3 regions of the Leptolyngbya sp. NK1-12 genome follow, and region 3 is predicted to be linked to each of the others. Evidence: predicted binding sites of a transcription regulator. Region 3 holds the regulator's gene; each other region holds the start of a gene.
What was found. The regulator NtcA, encoded in region 3, controls nitrogen genes in cyanobacteria. The targets are predictions, from matches to a motif close to TTTGTANNNNNNNNTACAAA.
Positions count from the first base shown of each region.

Region 1: a site for NtcA is predicted at 2,181-2,200, ahead of crtR (beta-carotene hydroxylase). Genes of this name have one in related genera too.
Region 2: a site for NtcA is predicted at 1,498-1,517, ahead of HJG54_RS25615 (DUF4327 family protein). Genes of this name have one in related genera too.

Region 1 is NZ_CP053586.1:6,331,553-6,334,833, forward strand. Features, by position in the region: gene ftsH (ATP-dependent zinc metalloprotease FtsH) at 1-222, opposite strand, end outside; gene HJG54_RS27185 (NADPH-dependent FMN reductase) at 541-1,086, shown strand; gene crtR (beta-carotene hydroxylase) at 1,191-2,153, opposite strand; gene HJG54_RS27195 (tetratricopeptide repeat protein) at 2,729-3,281, shown strand, end outside.
Region 2 is NZ_CP053586.1:5,977,408-5,980,688, reverse strand. Features, by position in the region: gene pdxA (4-hydroxythreonine-4-phosphate dehydrogenase PdxA) at 1-976, shown strand, start outside; gene HJG54_RS25615 (DUF4327 family protein) at 1,643-1,864, shown strand; gene HJG54_RS25610 (hypothetical protein) at 2,230-2,613, opposite strand; gene HJG54_RS25605 (hypothetical protein) at 2,830-3,186, opposite strand.
Region 3 is NZ_CP053586.1:6,104,451-6,107,731, reverse strand. Features, by position in the region: gene fabI (enoyl-ACP reductase FabI) at 160-960, opposite strand; gene ntcA (global nitrogen regulator NtcA) at 1,513-2,184, shown strand; gene HJG54_RS26220 (hypothetical protein) at 2,277-2,795, opposite strand; gene prfC (peptide chain release factor 3) at 3,134-3,281, opposite strand, start outside.

The sequences.
Region 1 (3,281 bases), 230 kb from region 3:
ATTGACCTGACCGGCATCAATTTTTTTCAGCAGCTCACTGTAGGTCAACGCTTCCCGTTCGGCAGTTTGAGACTGGGCTAAACCGGGCAGGCTGCCAAAGGTGCCTTGTAAAACCAGCCACATGGCAGTGACCGTACCCGTAACCAGCGTTCCGGCTCTGCGAGATTTCTTACCATGACGAGAAAGTTGCCTGACGGATGTGTTGTGATCAGCCTGCTTCATAGATCTATAGTGTCCTTGCCATCTCCTGCAATTCTGTCCCAGCCGCTCTAGCGGATCGCTCAGCGGTTCATAGAAACAATTCACCGAATCTGATCGCTGGGAATTCGGTTACAGCCCTAGAATCTAGTGTAACTCCACCCCATCCTAACTATTGCAATCAACAGTTGGACATTTGAGTTGGACTTTTGACTCGAAATACTCGAAATAACAATATCGCCGTCAACCACTTGACCTACTGCTTGTCCACTCCTTAGGCATAGTCATATCGAGTTCGCTTTAGCTAAAATAGGGCTAATAATAGTGTCCAGGCAGGTAACTATGGTCAAAATTGTCGGAATTGCAGGCAGTTTGAGATCGGGTTCTTACAGTCAGCAGGCTCTGCAAATCGCAGCTCAGCGAGTTGCAGCTCTGGGTGCCGAGGTGGAAATTTTGGATCTGCGCACAATGAACTTACCCTTCTGTGATGGTGGAGACGATTACTCTGACTACCCAGATGTAGCTCGCCTCAGCCAAACGGTGAAGGAGGCAGATGGCTTGATTCTAGTGACGCCAGAATATCACGGCAGCGTCAGTGGAGTTCTAAAAAATGCGCTTGATTTAATGGGCTTTGAGGAACTAGATGGCAAGGTGGCCGGTTTGATTAGCATCCTCGGCGGCCAGCCCAACAGCAATGCCCTCAACGACCTGCGAGTGATTATGCGCTGGGTTCATGCTTGGGTGATTCCCGAACAAGTGGCAATTGGACAGGCTTGGAAAGCGTTTGGAGAAGATGGCAAACTGCTTGATCAGAAGCTTTCTGAGCGCTTTGACAACTTTGCTCAGAGCCTGGTGGAGAACACGCGCAAACTGAGAGGCGTTTCTTAACCCATCGCAGTGACTGGGGCTACTGCAAGCAATTCGCTTTTCAATTGTGCAAGGATTTTGGTCGCGGGCAAGAGGCCCGCACTTCAACCAATTCAATGCTTGCGCTAAACGCGTACCTTCTGACTGCTGGAGGCCAGTTCGGCTCTCTCTTCTGGTAGATGAGGAGTAGACTCCGCTGGGGCTACGTTGGAGTGGCTTTTGTGGAAGCGGATACCCAGAAACACATCGTACATGAAGCTTAGAAAACTTTTGCCTTCCAGCAAACCCAGCGACTGGTGACAGCCTTTTGCATCCAGCAAAGGTCGAGTGGCTCGATAGGCCGCCTGATACTTGTACCAAGGGATCGAGGGCCAGAGATGATGAATCAGGTGATAGTTCTGCCCCATGATCAACAGGTTCAGAACCGGGCTGGGATAGACGCGCGCATTTTTCCAGCGATTGCGCTCCTGGAAGGGGCGATGCGGCAGGTAGTCAAAAAATAGCCCCAGCGCTAACCCTACAACCAGGGCAGGCGAGAACCAAAAGTTCATGATGTAGTCAAGGAAGCCGTACTGGATTGACAGGTACACCACGATGCCCACAACCAGACGGCTCAAAAACCACTCCAGCAACTCATATTTCCGCCACAGCTTGCGTTTGAAGAAGAACACTTCGTGGTAGAAGAAACGAGCGGCAATCAGCCACAGTGGACCGCCGGTTGAAACAAAATGGTCGGGATCGTTGTCTGGATCATTGACGTTGGCATGGTGCTGCATGTGGACTCGCGTAAACACCGGAAAGGCAAACCCCAGCATCAGGGCGCTACCATGACCCAACGCGGCGTTGATAATGCGATTTCGGTGCGCCACATTGTGGGAAGCATCGTGAATCACGGTTCCCACCAGATGCAGGGCAATCACATTGGTCAAAAAGCAGGTCCAGCCTGGAAAACCCCAACACCAATAGCCGACCGTAGAAAGCGTAGCTAGTGCAACTGCCCCTAAGAACATCAACAAGGTGGGATTCCAAGCACCCGGTGGACCCAAAAATTCTTTCGGTACAGTCAGGGGCTTCATTGCCTCCGACATTGTATTTCCTCTCCTTACAGTCATCCTTGCGTAGTATAGGCTACGAGGGGATTAAGAATAAAGTTTTGTGAAATTAGTGGATTTAATCGAACTAGTCATCCATACTGCATGATTTCTAATCATTGCTCATCCTTAAGGCACGAAATCGCCAAACGGCGGAGCAGAGTCGGACAATCCTGTAGAAAGCATAGAGAAAAAGAGGAACTAGTTTTTATAGACCTACTCTGTAGAGAAGCTTACGGGAAAATTCACTCCTCCTTAATGGACCTGACCGAAAATGTTTCGGAAAATTTCACGAATTTTCCATGATTTCTCCGCGATACTACTGGCATGGGCCAAAGTGTAGCCTGCATGGCAGAAATGGATAGACTCTAGCTCTGGCTTGCTTCTCAGCAGCCAGTGGGTGCTCTAGTCGCGATAGACGGTTCAGTATTTTCAACCTTACGCCTGCCCAGCAGACAGCTTATTAAGTGACCTATAGAAGGATGTGAACTAGGCATTCAGCTTAGAAACTAAAGATCGATCAGGGATTGTAAGTTTACACTGTCAGGCTGTTGAGTAACGGTGAGGATGGCATGAATCGCTCTTCTGTCAATCAAAATAAGCAGGCTAATCAATCTAAACGAGCCGACCAGGCAGGGCGGGCAGTAAGAGTTTCGGCCCAGTCTAGACAAGTGGCCAGACAGCACACCAGACAACTGGCCCAGGATGCCCCCAGCCATCTTCAAAAACGCTGGCAGCCTCAACAAAACAAAACCAATATCCATCAGCAAAAACAATCAGTGTTGCGTCTCAGTTCTGCAGAACAGGAAACAATCTTACGGCAGCGTGCTCTGGCTGAAGCCCAGCATGGCAATCACATTGAGGCTATTGCTATCTTCAGTGAGTTAATCGACCGCAACCCTCAAAATGCGAACCATTACAGTAATCGAGGTCTGGTTTACTTTCAGAGCGGCCAGCCTGCCGCAGCTATCGCCGATTACAATCGCGCCATTGAGCTGAATCCGCGCCTCGATAGTGCCTACAATAACCGGGCTAATTACTATGCAGCTCAGGGCAAGTTTTTGGAAGCGATTCTGGACTATGATATTGCCTTGGATTTGAACCCAGCTAACGTGCGGGCCTGGA
Region 2 (3,281 bases), 130 kb from region 3:
TGGCAATCGGGATCTGCTCTGGCAAGCATACCGGGATTTACAGCTGCAAATTCAACTGTCTGCTCAACCGCCACAAAGCACATTGGTTCAACTTGCCCATCCAGATAGCTTGTCAATTCTGGACGTGGAGCTGCCCCTCTCGGTCCGGGAGCAAATTCGGTTGGGCGTAGGGAATGCAGCCAGTGGAGCCGCCAGCTTTTGCTTCCTGGAAACGGCAATTGCCCAAACCTTGCGAGGAAATTTTGCTGGGATTGTCACTGCTCCAATCGCTAAATCGGCCTGGAAGGCTGCCGGTCATCTGTATCCGGGGCAAACTGAGCTGTTGGCTGAACGAGCTGGCAGAGAGCGATTTGGCATGCTGTTTGTGGCCCATTCTCCCCATACTGATTGGACGCTACGCGCCCTCCTCGCCACGACCCACATTCCCCTGCGGCAGGTGCCCGACACCCTAACCCCTGCTTTGATGACGCAGAAGCTAGAGCTATTGATTCAAGCATTGCAGCAAGACTTTGGCTTGAGGCATCCCCGGATTGCAATTGCCGGCCTCAATCCCCATAGCGGAGAACAAGGCCAACTCGGGCAGGAGGAGCAAACCTGGCTGATTCCCTGGTTAGAGGAGATGGCGGCTCAATTTCCCCAGGTTCACCTGCGAGGTCCGGTTCCTCCCGATACTCTGTGGGTTCGCCCAGCCCAAGCCTGGTACGGGCATAGCAGCAGCAGCTCAGCAGACGCCAATCTCGGTGAGGATGCTTATCTAGCGCTCTATCATGACCAAGGCTTGATTCCCGTCAAGCTAATGGCGTTCGACCGGGCTGTGAATACCACGATTGGCTTGCCGTTTATTCGCACTTCGCCTGACCACGGTACCGCATTTGATATTGCCGGACAGGGGATTGCTCAAGCGGACAGCTTCAAAGCAGCAATTCAAGTGGCAATCGAGATCGGCCAAAAACGTCAGGCAGCGGTTGCCATTTAACTAAACCCGCAGGTTTTGCAATCAATATTAATAGAAGACTAAGAAAAGCCTAAGAAAGCTTGAGAAAGCATAAAAATGATTTTGAGGCTAATATGCCGAAACCTCTGCATTTTAGGCTAATTAGGGAGGATAAGCTCAAGTGTAGGTGCTTTAGGGCTGGCTTATATTCAATCCAGGATGAGATGACTCAGAGGTAAAGGATGGATCAGCTGCCGCCCACTGCTTTGTTTGTTTATTTACGATATTGCGACATGGAATGCCAGGTTTTGGCTGCATTTCCTAGCTTAGGTGGATCTCATCGTGCATCTAGCTTAGGTAGAAGTTTGAGTACGATCCCAATGTGTTCCTAACGGTACTACCCTGTTTTTGTTCGTCTTCTGGCGATGTTCTAACCACTCTTGGCTCAGTATTGCAGCTTCGGCATCTCTGCAGCACAGCCCCAATATTTCGTCAAGATTTGCTGACCTTCGTAATCTTTATTAATATGATCAGTAGAGCGTTAGCGTGAAAATAGAAATCATTCAGTATACCTGATTACAAAGACGATTTCTCAGTTTAACTTTGTGCTACTTCGCCGAATTTGGATTCGAGCTGTCATGCTCTTCTCTACTTTCTCCGCCTATTTGGGCATAAACGAACCATAATCCAGTTTCCAGAGGGTGAATCATGATTCAATCTGTTCAGTATTCAATGAACCTACTGCAAGATGAAGCACGGCAATTGGTACAAAAGGGGGTTGTTAGCCGTCACCAGCCGATTTATGTCCTCTGTCAATATATTCCCGCTCGTGAGTGGGCCGGGATCGAGTGTGTTCTAGAAGATCACGATTTTCTGCTGCGCGATCGAATTGGCGATTTGTTGGGCCGGGAAGACTGGGAAAATGATTGAATGATTGATCGTTTTAATCAAACAAATCTATTTTGCTTAATAGACGAACTCAATCGGCAATTGTAAACACCCTCAGTTAGCACAATGCTCTGCATAATTTGCTCAAATTTAGAGATCCATAGATTGTGATCTAAGTTTGAGCTGCGGCGCTTTTGCCACATAAATCAGCATCTACGAGTAGATAGCCAGGTGTTTTTCAAAATCCTAGGGGCACTAGAGAAACACCTGATTTTTCTTGTCTTTTAAATAAAGTCACCCCGCCGCTTGCGGTGAGGTATTACGGTTCACATGATCGAATACGAATGCCCCAAGCGGCGGGGAATCTAACCCCAAATAGATTGAATTGAATAAAATGAACGGCGGCTTCAGGAATTATCTTGGTCGCGCAGCCGCTCAATTTCAGCACGAATTGCCGCAATTTGGGCCGTTAGTTCCTGTAAGTCTTGCTGCACATCCGGAGAGACTGACTCTCTAGGCAAGGACGGTATGGGCGACGGGGGAGCCGTCTGACCCGCGGACGGGTTGGTCTCTCTTCTCCAGAGGGTATCCACAAAGTTGCGGGCTTCCTGTTCGGTGGAAATGCCTTTCGTCTCCCATTCTTCCGCCAACTGGCTAAGCTCGGTTGTCAACTTGTCCAAGTTGGCTTCTCGACGTTGAGGATCTTGCAAGGCTTCAACCAGAGTTGCTGTGGCCCCAAGCGTGACCCGAAATCCCTTTTGGATTAGCTGAGTTAAGGTATCAGAATTCATGGCGCTCAACAGAATGAATGGGCAGTAGTATGAGTTTTGAGTGCTCGGTTTAAGTTCTTTATATTAACTGCAAGTTTGTGAGTTAGGGCGAGAGCTGGCTTGCCAGCTTTTCTCTGATAGTAATTCTTTGATGGTAAATGGTAATGGCAGCAAACTCAGTGCTTATCTAAGCAGATTGAGACCAAGTTTGTCAGCTTACCGCAGCTTGATATTCCCTTAGCCATATTGTTCCAAAAACTGATTCACGTCCTCGATCAGTCGGGTGAGTTCTGCCTCGGTATTGAGGCGAATGCGTTCATCTCTCAGCGTAATCAGCACCTTGGCTGCAAAGGGACTCGACCAGATATTGGGATTACAAAAAATCTCTAAAAATACCTCTCCGGTGTACCGATACTCCATCGGTTCCTGGGGTTGGGGTTTACCGCCTGTCTGCGTTGCGTTTACCTTCAGCCGATTCATTAATGTGTCAATTGCCTGCTTCAGGTTGGTGGCTGCATCAGGGCTGAAACTGAAGGATACGGAACCCTCTGACAGGTTGAGCCGCAGTTGGGGCGAGGATAGGGGAGAAGGCATAGGCTTAAACCGTTCATGGAAGATATGTGGCCGATAGCTTCCATCCTACCGAGGATCAGGAATTGGTCGTTACCTAGTTTGGCCCTAGTTTGATT
Region 3 (3,281 bases):
AGCTTCCTGGAGAATACCGAAAAATTGACCTCTGTTCTGCCGTGATTTCACGAATCGTTACGTCTGGTCAAACCAGTAGCTCAGTAGTTTCCGCAAAAAACGCTCTGGCTTCAGAGCAACGACAGGCAGGCGCAGTTCCATCAATTCAGGCAATTCAGCTTATTCCTCAGCTTTTGCAGGCTCAGACATGCCCATAATTTCGTAGCCCGCATCTACGTAGAGGATCTGCCCGGTAATGCCGCTAGCCAGATCGCTGCACAGAAATGCGGCTGCATTGCCAACTTCCAGTTGCGTAACGGTACGCCGCAGCGGAGCCGCCCGTTCCACATGGTGAATCATGTCTAGAATGCCACCCACGGCAGAAGAGGCTAGCGTGCGAATTGGGCCAGCCGAGATCGCATTGACTCGTACCTTTTGCGGTCCCAGTTCAGCCGCGAGGTAGCGCACATTCATTTCCAGCGCTGCTTTTGCGATCCCCATCGTGTTGTAGTTGGGGATCACTCGCACGCCGCCCAAATAGCTGAGAGTGAGAATGCTGCCGCCCTCGGTCATTAATGGCTTCGCATAGCGACTGAGGCTGACCAGCGAATAGGCGCTCACTTCGATTGCTAGAGAGAAATCTTGACGCGATACGCTGCTGAAGTCACCGCTCAAGGCATCTTTGCTAGCAAACGCAAGGCAGTGAATCAAAATATCTAAGCGGCCCCACTTATCCTGAATCACCTCGAATGTTTCCTGCATCTGAGCTTCATTCTGCACATCACAGGGGAGGTACAAACTGGGTTGGAGCGGTTCTACCAAATCTGCCACTTTCTTTTCGTTGCGGCCCTTTTCATCAGGCAGATAGGTAATACCCAGATTGGCTCCTGCGGCGTGAAGCTGTTGGGCAATTCCCCAAGCGATTGAGCGGTTGTTAGCGATTCCTGTCACCAGGGCATTTTTTCCAGACAAATTCAACATGACCCTTCACCCAATGTCGTTTGGCGTCTCAAGAATACTGAAAAACGGGGACGGAAAGAAACTGGTGAGGGAGTTTTAAGTTTTGAGTTTTGGCGACATAGCCTGTACGCTGGGCGTTAGTCTTTGCTTAGGCATGGTGTGTAGTTTTGTAGCTTGCTGCTGTGGAAGTCTTGTGAACCGATGTTGCCCAGATGTAGCGTTGCCAGAGGCAGTAGCAGGGGTTTAAGTTCTACTGCCTTGCAACTTTTGGGTTGAACGGCTATGCTCTATTTTCATTACTCAGAAAAAATTCTGAAAATATCTCAGCAAATAGCATTCTGGTCTGAGATTTCAGCATTGTGTAATTCTTGCTACAAAAAACTATCGCATTCTTAAGTTTAGTGTTTTAAAGTCAGAGTTCTATCACAGTATGATTGTGTTATGCAGCACAATTTATCCTAAGAGTTCTGGCTAAAAACTGGTAGTAAGCGTAAATAAGTACGAAGAGCGCTTCGGGGGTTATTACAACTACAGGCTCATACAGGCTCACGATAATAGGCTAGGGATAAAGGCATGGTAGCGTTGCAAGATAGACCGTTAGCAAATGTATTCCGTCAGTTGAGCGGTGGTGCCTTCCCGCCTGTCGTAGAGACTTACGAGCGCGGCAAAACCATCTTCTTTCCAGGTGATCCAGCGGAACGGGTTTACTTCCTGATGCGAGGGGCGGTCAAACTCTCTAGGGTTTACGAAGCTGGGGAAGAGATTACCGTAGCCTTGCTGCGCGAGAATAGCGTCTTTGGCGTACTCTCTCTGATTACCGGGCACCGCGCCGACCGCTTCTACCACGCTGTTGCCTTTACGCCCGTGGAGTTGCTTTCAGTACCCATTGAGCAGGTTGAGAAGGCGCTCAAGGATAACCCAGAGCTGTCGATGATCATGCTGCAGGGTTTGTCGTCTCGCATCCTGCAGACTGAGATGATGATCGAAACCTTGGCGCATCGGGATATGGGTTCCCGTCTAGTTAGCTTTTTGCTAATTCTCTGCCGCGATTTTGGTGTTCCTGCTCAGGATGGCATCACCATCGATCTCAAACTTTCCCACCAGGCGATTGCAGAGGCAATTGGCTCGACGCGAGTAACAGTAACGCGGCTGCTAGGCGACTTGCGGCAAGACAAAATGATTTCCATTCATAAGAAAAAGATTACCGTTCACAATCCAGTCACCCTGAGTCAGCAGTTCACTTAGGTAAGCTTTGAGTGATAGAAACCCCCCAAATTGGGGGGCAGGAGGGCTTAGTTAGCCTTATATCTTCAAACTTTGCAAATCTTTCAAGTCAGTTAAGCAAGCACAAAGTCAACCTCATCAGCGCCTTTGGTTTTGCCCTGGCCACTGGTCAGTTTCTGCCCTTTTACCTCTACAGCAAAGGGAGTGCTGCCCAAGTTGATGTTGTAATCGGTTTCCTGATTGGTATAGCCAACGCTGGCAATCATCTTGCGGCCTTCGGGTGTGTAAATAAAGGCCAGCATTTGGTTTTTGTTTTTCTTATTGTCGCGTGCCCAAACCACCATGTACTGCTTGCCCTGGTAGTCGAACACCTTGGCTGGACGATTGGGAACATAGCGGCCTGGTTCGCCAAAGCTAACATCGAGGAATTTTTGCAGCGAGGCGTCTTGGACTTTGGCATAGGCCACTTCTGCGGCAGAAGCAGGCAGTTGATCACCCTGGCTTTCATCCGGGACATCTTCCTCACCCCGATTCTTGAAGTAATCAACCGCGGCTTTGGTGCCAATTGCGCCGACGGTAGCAATGCCAGCACCCACTAAGATGTTGCGAAGCAGATTATTACGATTAGTCATGATTCAGCAATATCCTGTAACGTTTTCAACTATAGGAGGGCCGTTCGCGCCTTCTAGGTAGGATTAACAAAAACTTCAGACTTGTAATACAGCCTTTTCCAGGCTAATGAAGTACAAAAAATAGGGTGCAGGGGCCGTGCCCCTACGTGGGGGCGAAGCCCCCACACCCCTCGTACCTTACCAGAGTGGAAAAAGCTATAGCAGGCTGATCAGTCATGAAAAGGGCCGCAGGAGCCGGGAGTCAGAACATTACCTACTCCTGCACCAGCGAGTTTGCCCGTTGATGCTCCGCTAACCGTTGCCCTACAGCAAACCCCACTCCTGACTCCTAGCTTTTTCTAAAGCGCTTCCGGCTCCTGACCTGACACCACCGGAGCCACCTTCTTCAGCTTTAGCTCTGGGTGCTCGCCTTCCACCTGCTGACAATTCCACTCATTACGAAACAGCAGCACCGGACGGCCCCAGCTATCTTTAACGGCAACCGTG